Regions from separate parts of the Rhizobium sp. KNZ2-6A genome, predicted to be linked through region 3. Evidence: predicted binding sites of a transcription regulator. Region 3 holds the regulator's gene; each other region holds the start of a gene.

Region 1 (7,266 bases), on a different contig from region 3:
CAAGAGTGATCGAGGGTGATGCCGAACTCGCCGAGCGCCTCTTTCCGGACGGGTATAATGCCCGGGTCGAACAGGTAATCCTGTTCACCGTAACGGCATGGGACGCGAACTGCCCGCAGCACATACCGCAGCTTATTGATGCTGCCACCGTTCAAAACCTGCTTACGGAGAAAGATCACAAGATCGCCGAACTGGAAAAGCGGATCGCGGCGATGTCCGCACCACGGGAATAGCGGCGGCCTTAGGGCGCTGGCAGCGTGTTCCAGACGCGTTTTCCGCGCGGTTGGCGCGTGCTTATGGTCGGCTAATGCATGTCGCGCAAAAGTGTGTAGCGGTTTTGCGGCAACGACATGCGTAAAATCAAAGACCTAAAGCGCGAAAAGCGAATCTGAAAGATCGCGACGCGCTTTAGTGTCGTCTCAAGGGGCCCGGTAGAGTTTGCCTCCCACGCGTGTGGATTCCAGAGCCTCCGCCCTTGCAACCACCCGCCAAGCGCCTATTCTGCCGCACCCTACAACTGATTTCGGGAAACAAAGCCAGCATGTCCGCCTTCTCGCGCTTCACGCCGCTGATCAGTGCCCTTCCCTCCACCGTTCCTTTCGTCGGCCCCGAGTCGCTGGAGCGTCAGCGTGGGCTGTCCGTCAAGGCCCGCATCGGCGCCAATGAAAACGGCTTCGGGCCGGCGCCTTCCGTTCTATCAGCCATGCGCGAGCGGGCCGGCGATATCTGGATGTACAACGATCCGGAAAATTTCGAGCTGAAACAGGCGCTTGCGGCTCATCTTGGCGTTCAATCCGCCAATATCGCCGTCGGTGAAGGCATTGACAGTCTGCTTGGCCTGATCGCGCGCATGGTCGTCGAGCCCGGCACGCCCGTCGTCACCTCGCTCGGCGGCTATCCCACCTTCAATTTCCATGTCACCGGCTTCGGCGGACGCCTGATTACCGTACCTTACGTCAACGATCGCGAGGATCTCGATGGGCTGCTCGAGGCGGTCAAGCGCGAGAACGCGCCGCTCGTCTATTTCGCCAATCCCGACAACCCGATGGGGAGCTGGTGGGAGGCCGACAGGATCGTCGCCTTTGCCCGCGCGCTGCCGGAAAGCTGCCTGCTGATCCTCGACGAGGCCTATAGCGAGACCGGGCCTGCCAGCTCGCTGCCTGATATCTCTGATCTGATCGACCTGCCGAATGTCTTGCGCACGCGCACCTTTTCCAAGGCCTATGGACTGGCCGGCGCCCGCGTCGGCTATGCCATCGGCGCGCCCGAGACGGTGCTGACCTTCGACAAGATCCGCAACCATTTCGGCATGAACAGGCTCGCAACCGTAGCGGCTCTGGCCGCGCTGAAGGATCGGACCTATCTCACCGAAGTGGTCGGCAGGATCGCGGCCGCGCGCGAAGAGATCGGCACGATCGCTCGCGACAACGGGCTGCTGCCTCTTGCTTCCGCCACCAATTTCGTCGCCATCGACTGCGGGCGCGACGGTACCTATGCCCGCGCGATCGTCGACGGGCTGATCCAGCATGGCGTTTTCATCCGCATGCCGGGGGTTGCGCCACTCAACCGCTGCATCCGCGTCAGCGTCGGGCCTAGCCAAGATCTGGAACTGCTGGCCGAGGCGCTGCCAATGGTATTGAAGGCGATCGGCTGAGACGTAGAGCGTTTCGCGGAATCGCTCTACGTCGATATTCTCACGCAATTCCGGACGGAAAACCGCCGGGCACTTTTCCTGAAATTGCCCTAAAACGACGAAACCGCGCCTGCCTTGTCCCGGCCGGTCGCGGTTTTCATCATTTCGGCGCTCGCCTCCCGTCGACCGCCGACATCCCCTCCTTCGAGCTCAGTCAGTACGTCGTATTGTTTGCGGCACGCGTCAGTGCGTGGTCATCCAGTCGCGAGCGGCGCGCAGCGCTGCCGCAAGCTGCATTTTGGTTAAGGTCGCGGCGACGTCGGCACGAAGCTCGGCGGCCCGCTCGCTGCCGCGGATGGCGGCGATATTCAACCATTTGTGGGCGGCAACGAGGTCTGCGTTGCAGCCCCTGCCGGTCGCGTAGTTCACGCCCAGTTCGCAAAGGGCATCGGCGCTGTTACCACCCAGCATGGCATTTCCAGACATGGTCGTTTCGAAGCGTGCCATTGGTCACTATCCCTGTTTTACTTCTGTTCGTATCTGCCCTGTTTTCCGTCTGAACCTTGCCGTCGTTCGCGGCTTTCCGGTTCTTCCGGCCGGCGGGTTTGCCCCGCTCGTTTGATGGCTTCACTATCGCAGACGGCTTTCAAAAAACGCCTAAAATGCATGATTAATTCGATGCAAACAAAGTGCAAATGCTTGGTAAACTTGGGATTTTGTTAAACATCGCTTCCCTTGCAAATTAAGGATTTTCGGCCGAGTTTAACCTTCCGTTAGGATTTGAATTTAAACCCTTCCTTCACCACAAAATCAGCGCACTTCAATCCGATGGCTTGTTTTGATGATGCATGGATAGCCGGCGACACAGGAGATTTGCGTGCTGAAAACCATATTTACCTTTACGTTCGCGTTAGATAATCTCGCCGCGTTCCCGGCCATGGAGCCGGATGGCGCCTTGGGGGAGGAATAATAACATCATGATCCGTGCCACCATTCTTGCTGCCGCGCTGCTGCTGAGCGCGAGTGCGGCCTTCGCCGAAGAGCCGATCGTCGGCAACTGGAAAACACTTGAGGGCGATACCGCCGTCATCGCGCCATGCTCGGACAGCTATTGCGTGACGCTGAAGACCGGAAAATATGCCGGCAAGCAGATCGGCAAGATGCAGGGTAAGGGCGGCAGCTATACGGGGGAGCTCACCGACCCTTCCGAAGACAAAACCTATAGCGGCTCCGGCACCGTGAGCGGCAATAGCGTGAAGATGAGGGGCTGCGTGCTCAAGGTATTCTGCAAGTCGCAGACCTGGACGAGGCTGTAAAAAGGCGATTTCTATCCAGGACACATTATCGGCCTGCCCGCCACCGGTCGGCAGGCCTCTTCCTATTGTTGCCTGTAAAGAGACGCAGGGCGACCATTCGAGACCGGTCATATTTATGAACGCCGGATGAACTGGTATCTCAGCACCTGTTCAGCCTGACCATGGCAAAACAGTGTCCAGTATAGGGCACGGGTAGGGCCAAGGACATGGACTCGATCATCATGGCACGGCGTTTTGTCATCATCATGCTGTTTGCCGCCATCTTTGCATTCAGCTTCTCGGTTGCGGTCGAGCACGCCGGCCGCAGCGGCGCGCAATCGCATTTCGGTGCAAGCTTCACCTGCGTGGAGACCGGCGCGCCTTATTGCACGACGGTGCAATGACGAATGCCCTGCGCGGCGATCCCGCGCAGGCCTTGAGGCGGCTGAAAAATAGCTGCGAGAATCCGGGCCGCCTCTTGTGACGTCGTTTGCTTGTTACCAACGACACTCTATAATGGCTCATGAGCAACAGAATCTCTCCTTTTTCACCCCTCGACATCTCCTCCCCCAGCCCGTTCCAGCCGCGGACCTTCGATGATCCGGGCAAAGCCGTCGAGGCGCTGAGGGAGCTTTACGAGCGCAATACCGCGTTCCTGATCGACAATTTCACCAAGCTCGCCAAGGGCGCGCCGATCACGGCACGCTACCGCGCTTTCTATCCACAGGTCAGCATCGAGACGACAAGCTTCGGACATGTCGATTCGCGTCTCTCCTACGGCCACGTCACGGCGCCCGGCGTCTACACGACGACGATCACGCGCCCTCACCTCTTCAAGCACTACCTCACGGAGCAGCTGACGCTCTTGATGCGCAGCCACAATGTGCCGGTTGTCGTATCGGAATCGAATACGCCGATTCCGCTGCACTTCGCCTTCGGCGAGGGTGCGCATGTCGAGGCATCCGCCGCCGTCTTCGAGGATATTCCGCTGCGCGACCTCTTCGATACGCCGGACCTGAACACGACAGACGACGAGATCGCCAACGGCGAATATATCCCGCCGCCGGGCGAACCATCACCGCTTGCGCCGTTTACCGCGCAGCGCATCGACTATTCGCTGGCCCGCCTCGTCCACTACACCGCCACCAGCGCGGCGCATTTCCAGAATTTCGTGCTGTTTACGAACTATCAGTTCTACATCGACGAATTCTGCAATTGGGCGCGCGACCTGATGGCCAAGGGCGGCGACGGCTACACCGCCTTCGTCGAGCCAGGCAACATCATCACGCCGGCCGGCGCAAACCACCCCGAGGGTGACACCACGCCGCCGCGGCTGCCGCAGATGCCGGCCTACCATCTGAAGAAGAAGGGCCATGCCGGCATCACCATGATCAATATCGGCGTCGGTCCCTCCAACGCCAAGACGATCACGGACCACGTTGCCGTGCTGCGCCCGCATGCCTGGCTGATGCTCGGCCATTGCGCCGGCCTGCGCAACAGCCAGCGGCTTGGCGACTATGTGCTCGCCCATGCCTATATGCGCGAGGACCACGTTCTCGACGACGACCTGCCGGTCTGGGTGCCGATCCCGGCGCTTGCCGAAGTGCAGGTGGCGCTTGAGGCCGCTGTTGCCGAAATCACCGGCTATGAGGGCTTCGAGCTGAAGCGCATCATGCGCACGGGCACCGTCGGCACCATCGACAACCGCAACTGGGAACTGCGCGATCAGGCCGGTCCGGTGAAGCGGCTGTCCCAGGCCCGCGCCGTCGCACTCGACATGGAATCGGCAACGATCGCCGCTAACGGCTTCCGCTTCCGCGTTCCCTACGGCACGCTGCTCTGCGTCTCGGACAAGCCGCTGCATGGCGAATTGAAGCTGCCAGGCATGGCGACCGCCTTCTACCGCACCCAGGTGAACCAGCATCTGCAGATCGGCATCCGCGCCATCCAGAAGCTGGCCGCCATGCCGCCGGAAGCGCTGCATTCGCGCAAGCTGCGCAGCTTCTTCGAAACGGCGTTCCAATAAGCCACGCACCGGCAAGCAATGGTGCTTTCGCCCTATTGCTTCTCGACTGACACAGACTGCATTTGATAGGCGGCCGCAACTTGCGGCCGTTCGTCGTTTGGTGCCGCCCACCAATTCAGGCTGAGGATCACGGCGGCAAAAATGGCAAATCCGACTACCATGCGAAGAACGACTTGGCCGGGATTCGACATTTGCAGTATGTCCTCCTCCGACAGTGTCTTCTTGTGCCACTGGTAGATGAGTGCTGCTTCCAGATTGTACATTTCCGTTTCTCCTTTTGAGATGACGGGACTGGTCGACCGGCGATCGCCTTTTTCGACAGGGCCGAAAATTTTTGTCATGCTGCGGATGGGATGTCGATTTGCACGCGGACCACTCGTCTATGGCTGTCAGCAAATCGAGAGAGGAGACGCTCTGATGAAATATCTCTGCCAAGTCTGGTTCGATGGCACGAGGCTCGACCTCATGACCACGGAGGAAAAGCACAAGCTCGATGCGGATTCGCTCGGCTATGACCGCGATCTGATGGCGAGCGGCCACATGATCCATGCGGAGGCACTGCAATCACCCAGCTCGGCGGTGACGGTGCGGGTCCGCAACGGCGAGACGTCGGTGACCGATGGCCCCTTCATCGAAACCAAGGAATATCTCGGCGGCTTTATCCTGATCGAAGCAAAAGACCTGAACGATGCGATCCGCGTCGCCGCCGGGATTCCGCTCGCCAAGCTCGGCAGCATAGAAGTGCGACCGATCTATTCCTTCGGCCCAGACGTTTGAGGAGGCTAAGATGAAATTCCTTTGCCAAGTATGGTTCGATAGCGCCGAGATCAGCAAGCTTTCCGAAGAGGAAGGGCGAAAGCTGACCCGGGATTCGATCGACAACGATAACCGGCTGCGCGAGAGCGGCCATCTCCTCGTCGCCAATGCCTTGCGCGAGCCTGAGACCGCCAGAACGGTCCGGGTACGCAAGGGTGACGCGGTCCTCACGGACGGCCCTTTCGCCGAGATCAAGGAGCATCTCGGCGGTTTCGTGCTGATCGAAGCCCCGGACATGGAGGAAGCGACCCGCATCGCCGCCACCTTCCCTGTCGCGCGCTACGGCATGATCGAGGTTCGCGCGGCCTATGACATCCGCTTTCCGGACGAATAAATGCGGAGGAAAAAGACATGCGGTTTCTATGCCAGATCTATACATCCGTCGACGTCGACGGAAGACTGACGCCGAACGAAATGAACCATCTGATCGGCGAGCATCTCGTCTTTGACGAAGGCTTGCGGCAGGACGGCACGCTGATCGTTTCGGATGCGCTGGAGCTTAGAAACAAATCGATCGTCATTCGCCCCGATGGCGACACGTTTTCGGTGACGGACGGGCCGTTCGCGGAGACGAAGGAATATCTGGCCGGGTTCTATCTCATCGAGGCGCCCGACCTGGATAGCGCGACCGATATAGCTAAGCGCATTCCCTCGGCGCGCTACGGCGCCATCGAGATCCGTCCGGTGCGCATCCTGACCCTTCGGGGAGATCTGGCGGAGGAAGGCTGATGCCGTGTCACTGAACCAGACCATCGAAAGCATCTATCGCAGCCATTCGCGCCGCGTGCTGGCAACGCTGATCCGTCTGCTCGGCGATTTCGACCGGGCCGAGGAAGCGCTCCACGATGCTTTCGCGGCGGCGGCGCAGCAATGGACTGACGAGACGATCCCGGCAAATCCCTATGCCTGGCTCGTCTCGGCCGGTCGCTTTCGCGCCATCGATCATATCCGGCGCCGGACGCGCTTCGACGCAGCCCGCTCGGACATTACAGACAGCCTTTATCCGGAGGGAGAGGCGATGGAAATCGCCGAAAACGAAGAGATCGAAGACGACATGCTGCGGCTGATCTTCACCTGCTGCCATCCGCTCGTGCCTGCCGAAGCGCGCATGGCGATGGCGTTGCGCGAAGTCTGCGGCCTGACGACGGAAGAGATCGCCCACGCTTTCCTTATCCCGGCGCCGACTGTCGCCCAACGCATCGTGCGCGCCAAGAACCGCATCCGCGACGCCCATATTCCCTATGAAGTGCCCAGCAAGACCGAGCTGCCGGAGCGTCTGGCGCAGGTGCTGCATGTCATCTATCTCGTCTTCAACGAGGGCTATTCGGCATCATCAGGTTCGGCGATTGTCCGCGCCGACCTCGCGGCCGAAGCCATCCGGCTCGGCAGGCTTTTGCTTCAGCTATTGCCGGATTCGGAGGTCGAAGGATTGCTTGCGATCATGCTGCTGCAGGATTCGCGGCGGAATGCGCGCACCGATGCTGCAGGCGATCTGG
Region 2 (7,266 bases), on a different contig from region 3:
CGGCGATCTTCCTCGCCTTCGGTAGCCGTCAGGAGATCGACGTGCTTGGCATCACCACGGTCGCCGGCAACGTGCCGCTGCGGCTGACGAGCCGTAACGCCCGCATCGTCTGCGAGCTCTGCAATCGCCGTGACGTCAAGGTTTTCGCCGGCGCCGACGCACCGCTCAAGCGCAAGCTGGTCACCGCCGAGCATGTCCACGGCAAGACCGGCCTCGACGGCCCGGATCTAGCTGAGCCGACGATGGAGCTGCAGCCGGGCCACGCCGTCGATTTCATCATCGACACGTTGCGCAAGGAGCCGGAAGGGGCAGTCACCCTCTGCACGCTCGGACCGCTGACTAATATCGCGATGGCCTTCCAGAAGGCGCCTGACATCGTCGGGCGCGTGCGCGAACTTGTCATGATGGGCGGCGGCTTCTTCGAGGGCGGCAACATCACGCCGGCCGCCGAATTCAACATCTACGTCGACCCCGAAGCTGCCGACATCGTGGCCCGCTCCGGCGTGCCCATCGTCATGATGCCGCTCGATGTCACGCATAAGCTGCTGACCCGCAAGGATCGTGTCGCCCGCATCGCCGCCGTCGGCACCCCGCCGGCCAAGGCCATGGTCGAGATGCTGGAATTCTTCGAGCGCTTCGACATTGAGAAATACGGCTCGGACGGCGGTCCGCTGCACGACCCGACTGTCATCGCCTATCTCCTGAAACCCGAGCTGTTCAAGGGGCGCGAGTGCAATGTCGAGATCGAGGTAACGTCGGAGCTGACGGTGGGCATGACCGTTGTCGATTGGTGGCACGTCACTGACCGCAAGCACAATGCCAAGGTCATGCGCGATGTCGATGCTGACGGCTTCTTCGCGCTTTTGACGGAACGGTTCGCCCGCATCTGATCGAACCATCTGATCGCGACCAAGAAAAAGGCCGCCGGAGCGATCCGGCGGCCTTTTTACTCATCAAACTGAGCCGGCTTAGAGCCGGATGATTTCAGGTCGAATCGACCTGAAATCTGAATCCGTCTCTAAATCAAAAAGTTGGAGCGGGATGTCGCCCGAAAAACGCTCACACTTTTCGGCATCCCGCTCTAGAACTCTTCCCAGTCGTTCCGGGCAAGCGCATTGGCGCCCTGGGTCTGGGGAGCGGGCTTGCGCGTCGGTGCGGCCGCGGACGCGGCTGCCCTTCGCGGAGAGACGGGCGCCCGCATCTGCCGAGCGGCGGCTCGCAATGCGCCGGCATTGTCCTGAGCGGCGCCTGCCGTGCGGAAGCGCGCGACGAGGGCCTTCAGCGTCTGGGCTTCCTCGGCCAGTGTCACGCTGGAAGCCGTGGTTTCCTCCACCATCGCGGCGTTCTGCTGGGTCACCTGATCCATCTGGTTCATGGCGGAGTTGATTTCCTTCAGCCCGATGGCCTGCTCGCTCGCGGAGGCGGAGATCTGGCGGATCAGGCCGTTGATCTCCATCACCTGCTGCGCGATCTTGTGCAGGGCATCGCCCGTGCGGCCGACCAGATCCACGCCTTCCTTGACCTGTCCCGCCGAAGTGTTGATCAGGGTCTTGATTTCCTTTGCGGCATTGGCGGAACGCTGGGCAAGTTCTCGAACCTCCTGCGCAACGACCGCAAACCCCTTGCCGGCTTCACCGGCGCGGGCGGCTTCGACGCCGGCGTTGAGCGCCAGTAGGTTGGTCTGGAAGGCGATCTCGTCGATGACGCCGATGATGCGCGACACTTCCTGCGACGATTGCTCGATGCCATGCATGGAGGAAATGGCCCGCTGGACGATCTCGCCGGAACGTTCGGCATCCTGGGACGCGGCATTGACGCTGCTTGCGGCGGTGCGGGCGTTCTCGGCGCTCGAATTGACCTGCGCGGTGAGCTCGTTGAGGGCCGCCGCCGTCTCTTCCAGGCTTGCCGCCTGCTGCTCGGTGCGGCGGGCGAGATCCGAGGCGCTGTTGCTGATTTCGCCGGTGCCGCTGCCGATGTTGCCGACGCTGACATTGACGGTGTGGACGGTCTCTTCGAGGCTCGCAAGCGCGGCATTGAAATCCTGCTTAAGCTGAGCGTATTCGCCCGGGAAGTCGTCCGTGATCCGTTGATTGAGATTACCCTTCGAGAGTTCGGCCAGACTTTGCCCCAGAATGCTCACAATCTGGCGCTGCAGCGCGACGCTCTCGCCGCGTTCGGCTTCCGAACGGCGGCGCTCGCCTTCGGCAGCCAGGCGCTGATCGGTGGCTTCGCCTTCGAGGCGCTTGGTATCGGCCAGCTTGAAGCGGAAGCCTTCCAGCGCCTTGGCGACGGAACCGACTTCGTCGGCGCGGGCCTGGCCGGCGACCGGCTCGGCGTAGTTGCCGGCGCTGAGGCGGTTGACACTGGCGACGAGACCGGCGAGCGGCGTCTGCACGAAGCTGCGGACTGCGGCATAGAGAGCCAGCATGACGGCGGCGAGCACCAGGATGCCGGCGACGATCATCATATAGGTCTGGTCACGCACCGGCGCTGCGATCGCGCTATGCGGCACATCGATGAGGACGACCCAGGTCGCATTGAGGCCCGGAACGGCGAAGGGGTAGACGACGCGATCGAATTCCTCGCTGGCGTTTTCCGAAAGGTTCCTGAGGACGTTTGCGGAAGAGGAGGTCAGCGCCGCCTTGATGACATCGGCGCCCGAGCCGTTATAATCCTTCATCAGCAGGTCCGGGGTCGGCGCAACGAGCCACTTGTTGTCCTGGGAAACCAAGAGAACGCGACCGGTGCCGAAAGGCTGCAGCTTCTGCAGCTTGGTGGAAAGCGAGGCGAGGGAGATGTCGACGCCGGCGACGCCGATCAGCTTGCCGCCGGACATTACCGGATAGGCGATCGAGCTCATGGTCGTGGGGACGTCGGTGCCCTGAGCGAGATAGGGCGGGGTGATCGCACCCTTGCCGCTGTCGGCGGCGAGCTTCCACCAGGCGGCCGTGTAATCATTGTCGAAGGTGGAGTACTGGATACCGCCGTCCTTGGTCTTGGACCAATAGGGCGTGAAGGCGCCCTTGTCGTTGACACCTTCATCCTTGTTGTTTGCGAGCTCCGTCGTCTTGCCGTCAAGCGCGCCGAGCTGTTCGCAGAACCAGCTGCCGAAGGCAAAGGCGTTCTGTTCGACATTCGCCTTGAGGATGTTGATCATGCCCTTGCGGTCGAAGCTATGACCTTCGTGGCCGCGGCCTATGATGGCGGCCATGGAGCGGGCGGCGCTGGCCATTTCGCCGACATTGGCGGCGATTTCGTTGGAGATAGATTTAGCCTCGGTATTGGCTTGATCCATCGTCAATGCCTCGACGCGATCGCGAGTCTGGGAAATCAATAGAAAGTTGGAAACCAGCAACACGAGCGCAATCGCTAGCCCAGTGACCAAGATCAGCTTGGCCGCAAGCGACTTCATACGAAAGATGAACATCATTTCCTCGAAAAAGCGATGCGTCGGATAGACATTATCCAGATGCAAGGTCGGCGCAGGATGGCCCTGTCATGGGACCGCCGTTAAAATTCCTGCCGCAGCCGGAAGGCCATACGCGCCAGGCCCGAGGAGAATGATATGGAAGCGCAAAAATTTAATTAATTGCGCTTCGCAAGGTCCACGAAATTTACCCTTAAAGTTTTTCGGCAACCTCGCTTGCAACCGGGATGGACGGCTGCGCGCCCGGCTTCAGGCAGGCCAGCGAACCGGCGACGGCGGCGCGGCGCAGGCTGGTCTCAAAATCCAGGCCCTGATCGAGGCTCGCGGCAAAATAACCGCAAAAGGTGTCGCCGGCGCCGACCGTATCGACCGGTTCGATGACGAGGCCCTTGGCACGCGAAAGCTCGCGGTCACGGATGGCGATGACGCCGTCGCCGCCAAGCGTGACGATCAGGGTCTGCCCAGTTTCGCCGTGCAGGCGGACGAGGGCTGCTTCACGCTCGGCCTCCGACATGTTGTCTTGCCCTGCCAGTCTTTCGAATTCCGTTTCGTTGGCGATGACGATGTCGGCAAGCCGCCCGAGGCGCGCCGCCTCCGGGATCAGGGGCGCGAGGTTGAGCACGGTGCGCACGCCCTTCGCCTTCGCTGCATTCAGCGCCATTTCGACGGCGGCGACGGGGATTTCGAGCTGAAGCATCAGCGTATCGCCGGGGTTCAATGCGGCGATAGCAGCAATGACGTGCTCGGCTGCATTCGTGCCGTTGGCGCCGGGAACGACGGCGATCATGTTCTCGCCGTCGCCCCCTACGAGGATGAGGGCCGTGCCGGTCGGCTCGGACACGCGCCTGACGGCGGAAAGATCGGTGCCGGCCGCATCGAGCAAGGCAAGCGCAGGCTCCGCAAAGCCGTCATTGCCGACTGCCCCGCTCATGCGCACGGTTGCCCCGGCGCGGCGCGCGGCGAGCGCCTGGTTGGCACCCTTGCCGCCGGCGGCGGTGGAAAAGCCGTTGCCGGCGACGGTTTCGCCCGGCTTCGGCAAACGATCCGTGGTGGCGATGAGGTCCATGTTGATGGAGCCGAAAATAGTAATCATGCGGTGTCCTGCCCTGGCTGTTGATCTCGCATGACCCTGCCCAAAGGCGCATTATGCCTTTGTGGGTCACGCGTCGATTGGGCGCGACACTGCCCGAAGCGATCAGTCCTCGTCAACTACCCTGAGCTTGAGTTGGCTGGTGCGGTTGTCGGCAGGCTTGGGCCTGTCCTCGGCACGCGCTTTTGCCGGCTCTTTCGCTGTCTCGAATTCCAGTGCTTCTATCCGCTCGCCGCGCCTTGCCAACTTGTCGGCCGAGGTGACGATCATGTCGACATCCTTCTGCGCCATGGCGAAATGGCCCTGGAGCTTGCGCACGCGTTCGTCCAGCCGTGAGAGATCGTCCATCAGATGCGCCACTTCGCTCTGGATGACATGAGCCTGCTCGCGCATGCGCTGGTCCTTCAGCACGGCCTGGATGACCTGGATCGACAGCATCAGCAGCGACGGCGAGACGATGACGATGCGCGCGCGCTGGGCTTTCTGAACGATCGCCTCGAAATTCTCATGGATCTCGGCAAAGATCGACTCGGACGGCACGAAGAGAAAGGCCGTATCCTGCGTCTCGCCCGGGATGAGATATTTTTCGGCGATATCGCGGATATGCAGTTCCAGATCCCGGCGGAACTGCTGCGCGGCGATCTTGCCATGTTCAGGAGTGGCGGCAGCGCGAATGGCATTCCAGGCCTCCAGCGGAAACTTCGCATCGATCACGAGGGGCGGCGAGCCGTTCGGCATTCGAACTGTGCAGTCCGGCCGCGAGCCGTTGGAAAGGGTCGGCTGGAACGCATAGGCGCCCATCGGCAGTCCATCGGCAATGATGGTTTCCATACGCGCCTGGCCGAAGGCGCCGCGCGTCTGCTTGTTGGAAAGAATGGCCTGCAGGCCGACGACATCCTTTGCCAGCGTCTGGATATTGGTCTGCGCCGCATCGATGACGGCGAGCCTTTCCTGCAGGCGGCGCAGGTTTTCATGCGTCGAGCGCGTCTGCTCGCCGATCGTCGCTGTCACCCGTTGCGACATGCCGTCGAGACGCTGGCCGATGGCCTGGTTGAGCTCGGCCTGCCTGGAGCCGAATACTTCGGCCATGGTGGCAAGCCGTCCCTGCATTTCCGCCTGCGACCGCAGCAGCGCCGCCATCGTATGTTCGGCGTCGAGCATATCGTCCTCCGCGCGTGCTTTGCCGCGGACGAAAAGGACGATCACTGCGATAATAAGCAGAATGACGAGGCCGGTCAGAACCTGGACCGTGGAAATGGCTTGGCCGAAGATGATGAAGGACATGAAACCTGGCGCGCTGGTGACGTTCTTATCGGCACCATAGCAAAATTGCCGTAAATATCCAGATCAAAACGTGAACAGAATTTTGCGGTCATTTGCGCCGATCCAGATGGCCGTCGTTGAAAAAACACGCGCTCGCCGCCATCTTCACGATTCCATCGCACAACAAGATGCGTTATGGGAAACGTCATGACGATCAAGCCACTTATCATTTTGCCCGATCCGCTGCTCCGCCAGGCTTCGAAGCCAATCGAGCGCATCGATACCGAAACTCAGCGCCTAGCCGACGACATGCTGGAAACCATGTACGACGCGCCGGGCATCGGCCTTGCAGCGATCCAGATCGGCGTTCCCCGCCGCATGCTCGTCATCGACATCGCGCGCGAAGGCGAAGAGAAGACGCCGCTGGTTTTCATCAATCCGGAGATCGTCACCTCATCGGACGAGCGTTCCGTCTATGAGGAGGGCTGCCTTTCCATTCCGGATTACTATGCCGAAGTGGAGCGCCCCGCGCGCGTCACCGTCAAGCATCTCGACCGCGACGGCAAGGAGCAGATCACGGAAGCCGAAGGCCTGCTCGCAACCTGCGTGCAGCACGAGATCGACCACCTGAACGGCGTGCTCTTCATCGATTATATCTCTCGCCTCAAGCGCGACATGGTGATCAAGAAATTCACCAAGGCGGCCAAGGGCAAGGCTCTCTGATCCCCAGCCATTGAAAGATCGGCCTGAAGCGCCTATGATATCATTGATATCAAATGGAGGCGCGCGTGAGTGACCTTTTAATTCGCGATATTTCCGAGCCGATGAAACAGGATATCGCAGCACGGGCAAAGCATGCTGGGCGCAGCCTCTCGGAAGAGGCAAAAGAACTTTTGCAGAAGGCCTTGATCGCAGAGAAAGCCGCAACGGAGAGCCCCCGATTGTCTGCCTGGGATCTTCTGAGGCCAATTCTCTATGACGGCGACCATGCGGCGGCAACGGAATATGCCGGTATCATGGATGAGATCGAAGCCGAGCGAAAGAAGGACTTCGGCCGTCCGGTCAAGGACTTTGAATGATCCTCCTCGATACGAATGTCATTTCCGAATTGGAAAAACCTGCACCCGATCAAAATGTTGCCATCTGGATGAAGGCTCGGTCGAGCACGGAATTCTATCTTTGCGATGTCGTGGTGATGGAGCAATCCTACGGTGCGGAGCGCTTTTTACTTCGCACAGGATCTGACCGCTACACGCGAATTTTCAATGCGCTGCTTGCGTCGTTCCAAGGCCGGATACTTCGGTTCGATCATAATTCCGCTATTGAGACGGGACGTATTCGCGCGCATCGTGAGCGCTCGGGGCATCAGATTTCCGTACAAGACGCCATGATCGCCGCCATCTGCCATGCCAACGGCGCGACATTGGCGACGCGCAATACAAAAGACTTCGAAGGGCTTGATCTCGAGCTCATAAACCCGTTTGAA
Region 3 (7,266 bases):
CCGGTCTTGATCTGGCCGCAGTTGGTGGCAACCGCCAGATCGGCAATGGTGGAATCTTCCGTTTCGCCCGAGCGGTGCGACATGACGGCCGTGTAGTTGGCCTTGTGCGCGGTCTCGACGGCATCGAGGGTCTCGGTCAGCGAGCCGATCTGGTTGACCTTGACGAGGATCGAGTTGGCAACGCCCATGCGGATACCGTCGCGCAGGCGAGCGGAGTTGGTGACGAACAGGTCGTCGCCGACGAGCTGGGTCTTCTTGCCGATCAGGTCGGTCAGCGTCTTCCAGCCTTCCCAGTCGTCTTCAGCCATGCCGTCTTCGATCGAAACGATCGGGTACTTGGCGGCCAGTTCGGCCAGATATTCGGCCATCGCGCCGGATTCCAGCGTGCGGCCCTCGCCTTCGAGCACGTACTTGCCGTCCTTGAAGAATTCAGTCGAGGCGCAATCGAGGCCGAGAGCTATTTCCTCGCCCGGCTTGTAGCCGGCCTTTTCGATGGACTTCATGATGAAGTCGAGAGCTGCCGGGGCGCTGGAGAGGCCCGGTGCAAAGCCGCCTTCGTCACCGACATTGGTGTTGTGGCCCTGCGATGCCAGTTCCTTCTTGAGGACGTGGAAGATCTCCGAGCCCATGCGCACGGCATCGCGGATGGATTCAGCGCCGACCGGCAGGATCATGAATTCCTGGAAGTCGATCGGGTTATCGGCGTGGGCGCCGCCGTTGATGATGTTCATCATCGGGACCGGCAGGAGGCGGGCATGGGCGCCGCCGACATAGCGGTAGAGCGGCAGGTTGGCGCTCTGGGCGGCGGCCTTGGCAACAGCGAGCGAGACGCCGAGGATGGCGTTGGCGCCCAGGCGCGACTTGTTCGGCGTGCCGTCCAGTTCGATCATGATGTTGTCGAGCTGGATCTGGTTTTCGGCATCCATGCCACCGATGGCATCGAAGATTTCCGAATTGACGGCTTCGACGGCCTTCTCAACACCCTTGCCATGATAGCGCTTGCCGCCATCGCGAAGCTCGACGGCCTCATGCGCGCCGGTCGACGCGCCCGACGGAACCGCCGCGCGGCCCATGCTGCCGTCTTCGAGGTAGACATCGACTTCGACGGTCGGATTGCCACGACTGTCGAGAATCTCGCGGGCGATAATGTCGGTGATTGCGGTCATGATAGCTTCCTGCTCGCTGGTTTATAAATCGATTTAAATCGTCTTAATCGAAGGCACGGAAATTTCAATGCCGATCCGCGCCCCGATTTGGCACTCCTGCAGGCCGCGTAAAGCAAATTCATGTCAGCCTGTTGAATGCCTGATATTTCTTAGGCCTTGGCCACGGCGTCAAAGGCCAGCAGCTTCTCCAAAAGCCGCGGCATATCCTTCAGATAGACCATGTTCGGGCCATCCGAGGGCGCATTGTCCGGGTCCTCATGCGTCTCGACAAAAACACCCGCGACGCCGACAGCGACTGCGGCGCGCGCCAGCGTCTCGACGAATCGACGGTCGCCGCCGGTAGAACCGCCCTGCCCGCCGGGCTGCTGTACGGAATGGGTCGCATCGAAGATGACAGGCGCGCCCATGGCCGCCATGATCGGTAGCGAGCGCATATCCGAAACCAGCGTGTTATAGCCGAAGGAGGCACCGCGCTCGCACAGAAGAATATTCGGATTGCCGCTCTCATTGAGCTTGGCAAGCACGTTCTTCATATCCCACGGCGCGAGGAACTGACCCTTCTTGACGTTGACGACACGGCCGGTCTTGGCGGCTGCAACCAGGAGATCGGTCTGGCGCGACAGGAAAGCCGGGATCTGCAGGATATCGACCGTCTTGGCGACGACAGCGCACTGCTCTTCCGTGTGAATGTCAGTCAAAACCGGAAAGCCATATTCCTTCTTGAGGTCGGCAAAGACTTCCATGGATTTTTCCAAGCCGATGCCGCGCTTGCCTGACAGAGAGGTCCGGTTCGCCTTGTCATAGGAGGATTTGTAGACAAGGCCGATGCCGAGCTTACCACAGAGCTCCTTCAGAACTCCGGCGACCATGAAAGCATGGTCGCGGCTCTCCATCTGGCAGGGGCCGGCAATCAGCGACAGCTTGGCGGTATTGGAAAAGAGGACCTTGGAGGCACCCTCGCCGACGGTGACTTCGGAATTCGTGCTCATGCTATCTCCTCGAAGGCGAATAATGCGCCCTGTCCGGGCGCCAGCCTTGCCAGTATACGATTGTTCTTACGCGTGTAGGTGACGCCGTTAGCAGTGAAATGCGACGATGTCACGGAAAGATCGCGCGTTTTGAAAAGGATTGCGCGTGCTCTCAGCCCGGGATCGCTGGTGTGAACAGGCAAATCGTAGAATGCTTCCATTCCTTCCGGCGTCAAAACTTCCACATCGACATTGGCTGCCTTGATCGTCAGGCCGAAGGAGTGTTCCGAGACCCGCGGGCCGCCAACGATCTCTTCGAAGAAGGTGCGATACGCCGCTGGTTTCAGCGCGGAAAGCGCCACCCGCGCGATGCCGGTCACGCCGTTTTCGTGACGCTCGAGCGCGCTGCGATCGGCCGGCAGCGGATTGATGCGCTGGCAGCAGAAGGCCAGGAAATCCGGCGCGCGCAGATCGGCCGCAAATGCGAGACGAAAACCGGCCGTGGTTTCCGTTCCATCCGGCATCTTCATCGGCCGGGAGAAATCCAGCATGCGCCCAGCCGAGATCGCGGCCGCATTGAAACGCTCGTCATCGCTAACGGCATCCTCCGTGCCGAAAACCAGGGCCGAAAATCCATCCTCGGCGACGCGGAAGCGATAGGCCTGGTCGCGCGCAACGAAGACATTGCCGTCGGCAATGCTCGTCTCGCATTGTTCCTGCGATGCTACGCCCAAAGGTTCGAGATAGGTCTTGTCGGCAAGGAAGACGCAGGCATTTTCCGTGCCGAAAGGATGGCGGGCATCCGGAGCCACCGTGAAGCCCAGCTTGCCCAGGCGCTCGCGCGCCAGAGCGATGTTGACGGTCGGCAGCACGAGATGATCAAGCGGATGCGGCGACAAAGTCATGGTCCTCCCTTGTTTGCCTGCGAGAGCAGATTTGCGCCCATACAATGCTCAATTCAAGACGAAAGCCAAGCTGTGAAGGCGCAAGAGAATGTGAGTCGGATGCACCCTGACAACGGGAACGCGCTGATTCTCAACTGTAGCCGGCTTAGGTGACAACCGTCGTCTTTATCCGCACTTGAAGTGAACAGGATAGAGGTGAAGCGTCCATAAAGCGAACAAAGCGGCATTTCTCATATTTATCGCTGAATTAGCGCGGATATAATTCCCGAGGAATTTCAAGCGATCCATTCGATGACGGCAATTATTTGATCGGCCCGGCGAAGCTTTACTGAAATTTAAGCACTTGCGGAACACATATGGAACATATAGTGTCCGTTCTGGATTTGTTTCACGACGATTTTCTTGATTTGGGGTTCCAAGACGATGTTGACTCGCAAGCAGCAGGAACTGCTTCTCTTCATTCACGAGCGGATGAAAGAGTCCGGTGTCCCGCCATCTTTCGACGAAATGAAGGACGCACTGGATCTGGCATCAAAATCCGGCATTCACCGTCTGATCACGGCGCTCGAGGAACGAGGCTTCATTCGCCGCTTGCCGAACAGGGCGCGAGCGCTCGAAGTCATCAAGCTGCCGGAGGCCTATAATTCGAGCCTGCAGCCGCGTCGTGGCTTTTCGCCGAGCGTTATCGAGGGCAGTCTCGGCAAATCTCAGCCGGTCGCGCCGCCCGCCCCGGCGAAAGTTGCCAACGACGACCAGAACAGTTCGGTATCGGTACCGGTCATGGGGCGCATCGCCGCCGGCGTTCCGATTTCCGCCATTCAGAACAATACGCATGACATTACCGTTCCCGCCGATATGCTCGGCTCCGGCGAGCATTATGCACTGGAGGTCAGGGGCGATTCGATGATCGACGCCGGAATTTTCGATGGCGACACGGTCATCATCCGCAATTCGACGACGGCCAATCCCGGCGATATCGTCGTTGCGCTCGTCGACGACGAAGAGGCGACGCTGAAGCGCTTCCGCCGCAAGGGCGCCTCCATCGCGCTGGAAGCCGCCAACCCAGCCTATGAAACCCGTATCTTCGGGCCGGATCGCGTCAAGGTCCAAGGGAAGCTCGTCGGCCTTATTCGGCGTTATCACTGACCGGTGATTTCAGCGTGATTGGCGTGGCGAACTTGTCTGCGCGCCAATCGTAAGTTCGATGCCGCGTCCATGGTCGCTGCGGGTTTTTGAATGCCGTCGAAACGGTTGGCGTATCTGCGCCGAGGGTCATTTCGAGAGAGCCAGTTCGCCGCAATGTTGCGCCGGTTATGAGCATTGCGCCGGAGCGGCAATGATCGAGCCGCAGCCGGATCGATGTGACGACGATTTGCGCGGTATCGCAAGCCGGCGGCAGATAGGCAGCATTTTCGATGGTGACCAACATGGCGCCATTATCGAGCATCGCCACGCACCACGCGCCCTTCTGACAGGCGAAACTTCCTTGCATCGTCCGATCCAGCGCCTCTTCCATTGCCTTGCGGACCGCTTTCTGTTCTTCGCTGCTTAATCGCCTACGGCGATCGGTCGTCTTGTTGATCTGCGGAAGCCGGCTGTCACTGGGGAGAATAATGGGAGGCTGGTGTTCGGTTGCGACCAGCGCCTTCTGCCATTGTTCGAAAATGAAGGCCTGCGGCCTTTCGCGATTTGTGGCGAGTATATCGTCCTGCCGCAGCGCAACCAGAACACCGTCCTCGGAAATCATCAGATCCGGCTTCGGCACGGCGGAGCCGAATGCAGCCACGCCAGTGGATGAAAGCAGCAACAGCAGGCCCAGATGGCGAAGCCGGCTCCGCAACATGGTCATGATCAGGAAGCCGGCAATGAAGGTCGGCATCAACCAGCCGGGTTGGCGGCCGAAGGTGATGTCGCCTCCCCAACCAGCCACGGTTTTGGCGATCAGGATGACGAGCTCCAGTCCCTCGCCGGTGACTTTCCAGAGTGGCCCGTCCAGGCCGAAGGGCATGAGCAGCATTGCCGCCATGCCGAACGGCATGACAATGAAAGAGACCACCGGCATGGCCGCGAGGTTGGCGGCAAGCCCATATGTCGCCAGCCGGTGAAAATGCTCGATCGAGAAGATGGCCGTCGATGCGCCACCGATGAACGAGGTCGACAGCACGCCACCGAAGAAGCGCGAGACGAAGAGCAGCGGGCTCAACAGACGGACACGCGAGAGGATGTTTTCGCGAGGCCGTCGTCGTTTCCATAGCGAATAGCCCGAGACCAGCGCCAGCGTCGCGGCATAGGACATCTGAAAGCTTGGGCCCAGCACCTGCGACGGCGACAGAATGAGGATGACGATGGCAGATAGCGCGACATTGCGAAGGCTGAGCGACGGCCGATCGAAAAGCACGGCCACCAGCATGATCGCCATCATGATGAAAGCGCGCTCAGCGGATACGCCAAAACCCGAAATGAGGTAGTAGGCCGTCACCGTCAAAAGCGCGCCGAAGGCGGCGAATTTCTTGGTCGGCCATGCCTGCGCAACTCCCGGAAACAAGCTGAACAGATAGCGCAGGCCGACATAGAAGATGCCGGCCGACAGCGCCATGTTCAGGCCTGAAATTGCAATGATGTGAGTGAGACCGGCAATTCGCAGCGACTCGGTCGTATCCTTGGAGATCGCACGTCTCTCATCGGTGACGAGCGCCGCGGCAAAGGCGCCCGTATCTCCCGGCAAGGTTTCCCTGATCCTGTCGCCAATGCCGTTGCGCAGGCCGGCAAGCCAGATATCAGCCTTGTCCAACAGCGAATTTGCACTATCACCGGATGGAGATAGCAAGTCTGGGCTGCCATAAGCGAAACCATTCGCACCGATGCCATTGAAATAGGAGCTGAAGGCGAAATCGTTGAGGCCAGGTAGAGCCGGCCCGGACGGCGGCGTCAAACGCGCCCTGCCCTGGATGCGGTCGCCGAGGTCGAACGGTTTTACCTGCTTGCGTATGAAGATCGTGACCCGTTCCGGCGAACGGCGAATCGTAGGCTTTTCCGTCGCCTCGACCCGGACGACATAGCGCCAGCCTCCATTGTCATAGGATTCACGTCGCTCGACGCTGCCCGTGACGGTCGTGGTCACCGCCGAGTCGAGCATGACAGTGGAAGCCCGCCAGCTTTCCCATTGAGCCAGCGTCATGCCGAGGCAAATGAGCATGCCGGCGAAAAGCAGGTGGCGAAACAGCCTTCCCGCTTCCCGCCGGAACGCGAAGCTGGCGGCAAAGACAAACAGGCCCGCCAGCACGGCTTGCGGCGGTGGATCGCTGCCAGCTTCGAACCAGAGGATCGCACCGAGACCCATATAGATCGGCGCGAAAAGGATGGCGCGGCCATGTGCAGCCTCCTCTTCGACCAGCCGGGCAATGCTGCCTCGAATGCGGCCTGCGGCTAAGAGGAGACGCGATGTCAGCGGCGCGTAATCCTGCGTCCGCTCTCCTTGCGGCACTTTGGCGCGAAGCATAATCGTCGCGACAGCAGGGCGAAGCTGCAAAGGCGCAGCGACATCCCGGCCATCTTCACGCTGCTCCGTTGCCTCCAAATTAGGCACTCGCCGCCGCCCCCACGCAAAACTACAGCTTTGGCGCGATTTTTGCCGTCACCGTGCAGTGATTTCAATCGAAATCGGCATAGGAGAGACGAAATAGAGCCGGTTTCCCAGCGCAGCCTCGTCAATGGCGCCACCGCAGTGCCCAAAAGTTGATACCGCAATGCACAATTCGGCGGTGGGATAACTTGGCATTAGGCTCTGGATCATATAGCTAGTCGGTAGTCGCTTAACCTTTTGGCGCTTTTTATGGCGCCAATCCCGCCAAATCTTGGAGGATCAGCATGACGGAACAAAGCGCGAAACTAACTTGGGGTGAAAAGACGGTGGACTTGCCGGTGAAGACCGGAACCATCGGCCCAAGTGTCATTGATATTGGTGCCCTTTATAAGAACACCTCCACTTTCACTTACGATCCTGGCTTCACCTCGACCGCATCGTGCGAGTCCAGCATCACCTATATCGATGGCGACGAAGGCGTTCTGCTGCATCGCGGCTATCCAATCGATCAGCTGGCCGAACACGGCGACTTCCTCGAAGTATGCTACCTCCTTCTCTACGGCGAACTGCCGACGGCCGCGCAGAAGAAGGACTTCGATTATCGTGTGACCCACCACACGATGGTGCACGAGCAGATGTCGCGC

Evidence for each region. The regulator LexA, encoded in region 3, represses DNA repair genes until DNA is damaged. The targets are predictions, from matches to a motif close to TGTTCNNNNTGTGTTCNG.
Region 1: ACPYOP_RS17080 (sel1 repeat family protein) is a predicted target of LexA. The motif match lies at 2,154-2,171, and genes of this name have one in related genera.
Region 2: ACPYOP_RS04415 (DNA recombination protein RmuC) is a predicted target of LexA. The motif match lies at 5,861-5,878, and genes of this name have one in related genera.

The regions. Positions count from the first base shown of each region.
Region 1 covers NZ_JBNDIC010000023.1:25,819-33,084, forward strand. Annotated here, with positions in the region: gene ACPYOP_RS17070 (pyridoxamine 5'-phosphate oxidase family protein) at 1-233, shown strand, start outside; gene ACPYOP_RS17075 (pyridoxal phosphate-dependent aminotransferase) at 542-1,654, shown strand; gene ACPYOP_RS17080 (sel1 repeat family protein) at 1,877-2,140, opposite strand; gene ACPYOP_RS17085 (DUF2147 domain-containing protein) at 2,611-2,949, shown strand; gene ACPYOP_RS17090 (hypothetical protein) at 3,171-3,332, shown strand; gene ACPYOP_RS17095 (AMP nucleosidase) at 3,452-4,954, shown strand; gene ACPYOP_RS17100 (hypothetical protein) at 4,987-5,217, opposite strand; gene ACPYOP_RS17105 (YciI family protein) at 5,372-5,731, shown strand; gene ACPYOP_RS17110 (YciI family protein) at 5,742-6,104, shown strand; gene ACPYOP_RS17115 (YciI family protein) at 6,122-6,499, shown strand; gene ACPYOP_RS17120 (RNA polymerase sigma factor) at 6,510-7,266, shown strand, end outside.
Region 2 covers NZ_JBNDIC010000004.1:88,413-95,678, reverse strand. Annotated here, with positions in the region: gene ACPYOP_RS04430 (nucleoside hydrolase) at 1-890, shown strand, start outside; gene ACPYOP_RS04425 (methyl-accepting chemotaxis protein) at 1,082-3,427, opposite strand; gene ACPYOP_RS04420 (ribokinase) at 3,621-4,520, opposite strand; gene ACPYOP_RS04415 (DNA recombination protein RmuC) at 4,623-5,801, opposite strand; gene def (peptide deformylase) at 5,988-6,503, shown strand; gene ACPYOP_RS04405 (FitA-like ribbon-helix-helix domain-containing protein) at 6,569-6,859, shown strand; gene ACPYOP_RS04400 (PIN domain-containing protein) at 6,856-7,266, shown strand, end outside.
Region 3 covers NZ_JBNDIC010000052.1:1,061-8,326, reverse strand. Annotated here, with positions in the region: gene eno (phosphopyruvate hydratase) at 1-1,166, opposite strand, end outside; gene kdsA (3-deoxy-8-phosphooctulonate synthase) at 1,316-2,155, opposite strand; gene ACPYOP_RS27010 (VOC family protein) at 2,152-3,039, opposite strand; gene lexA (transcriptional repressor LexA) at 3,463-4,185, shown strand; gene ACPYOP_RS27000 (ComEC/Rec2 family competence protein) at 4,166-6,625, opposite strand; gene gltA (citrate synthase) at 6,907-7,266, shown strand, end outside.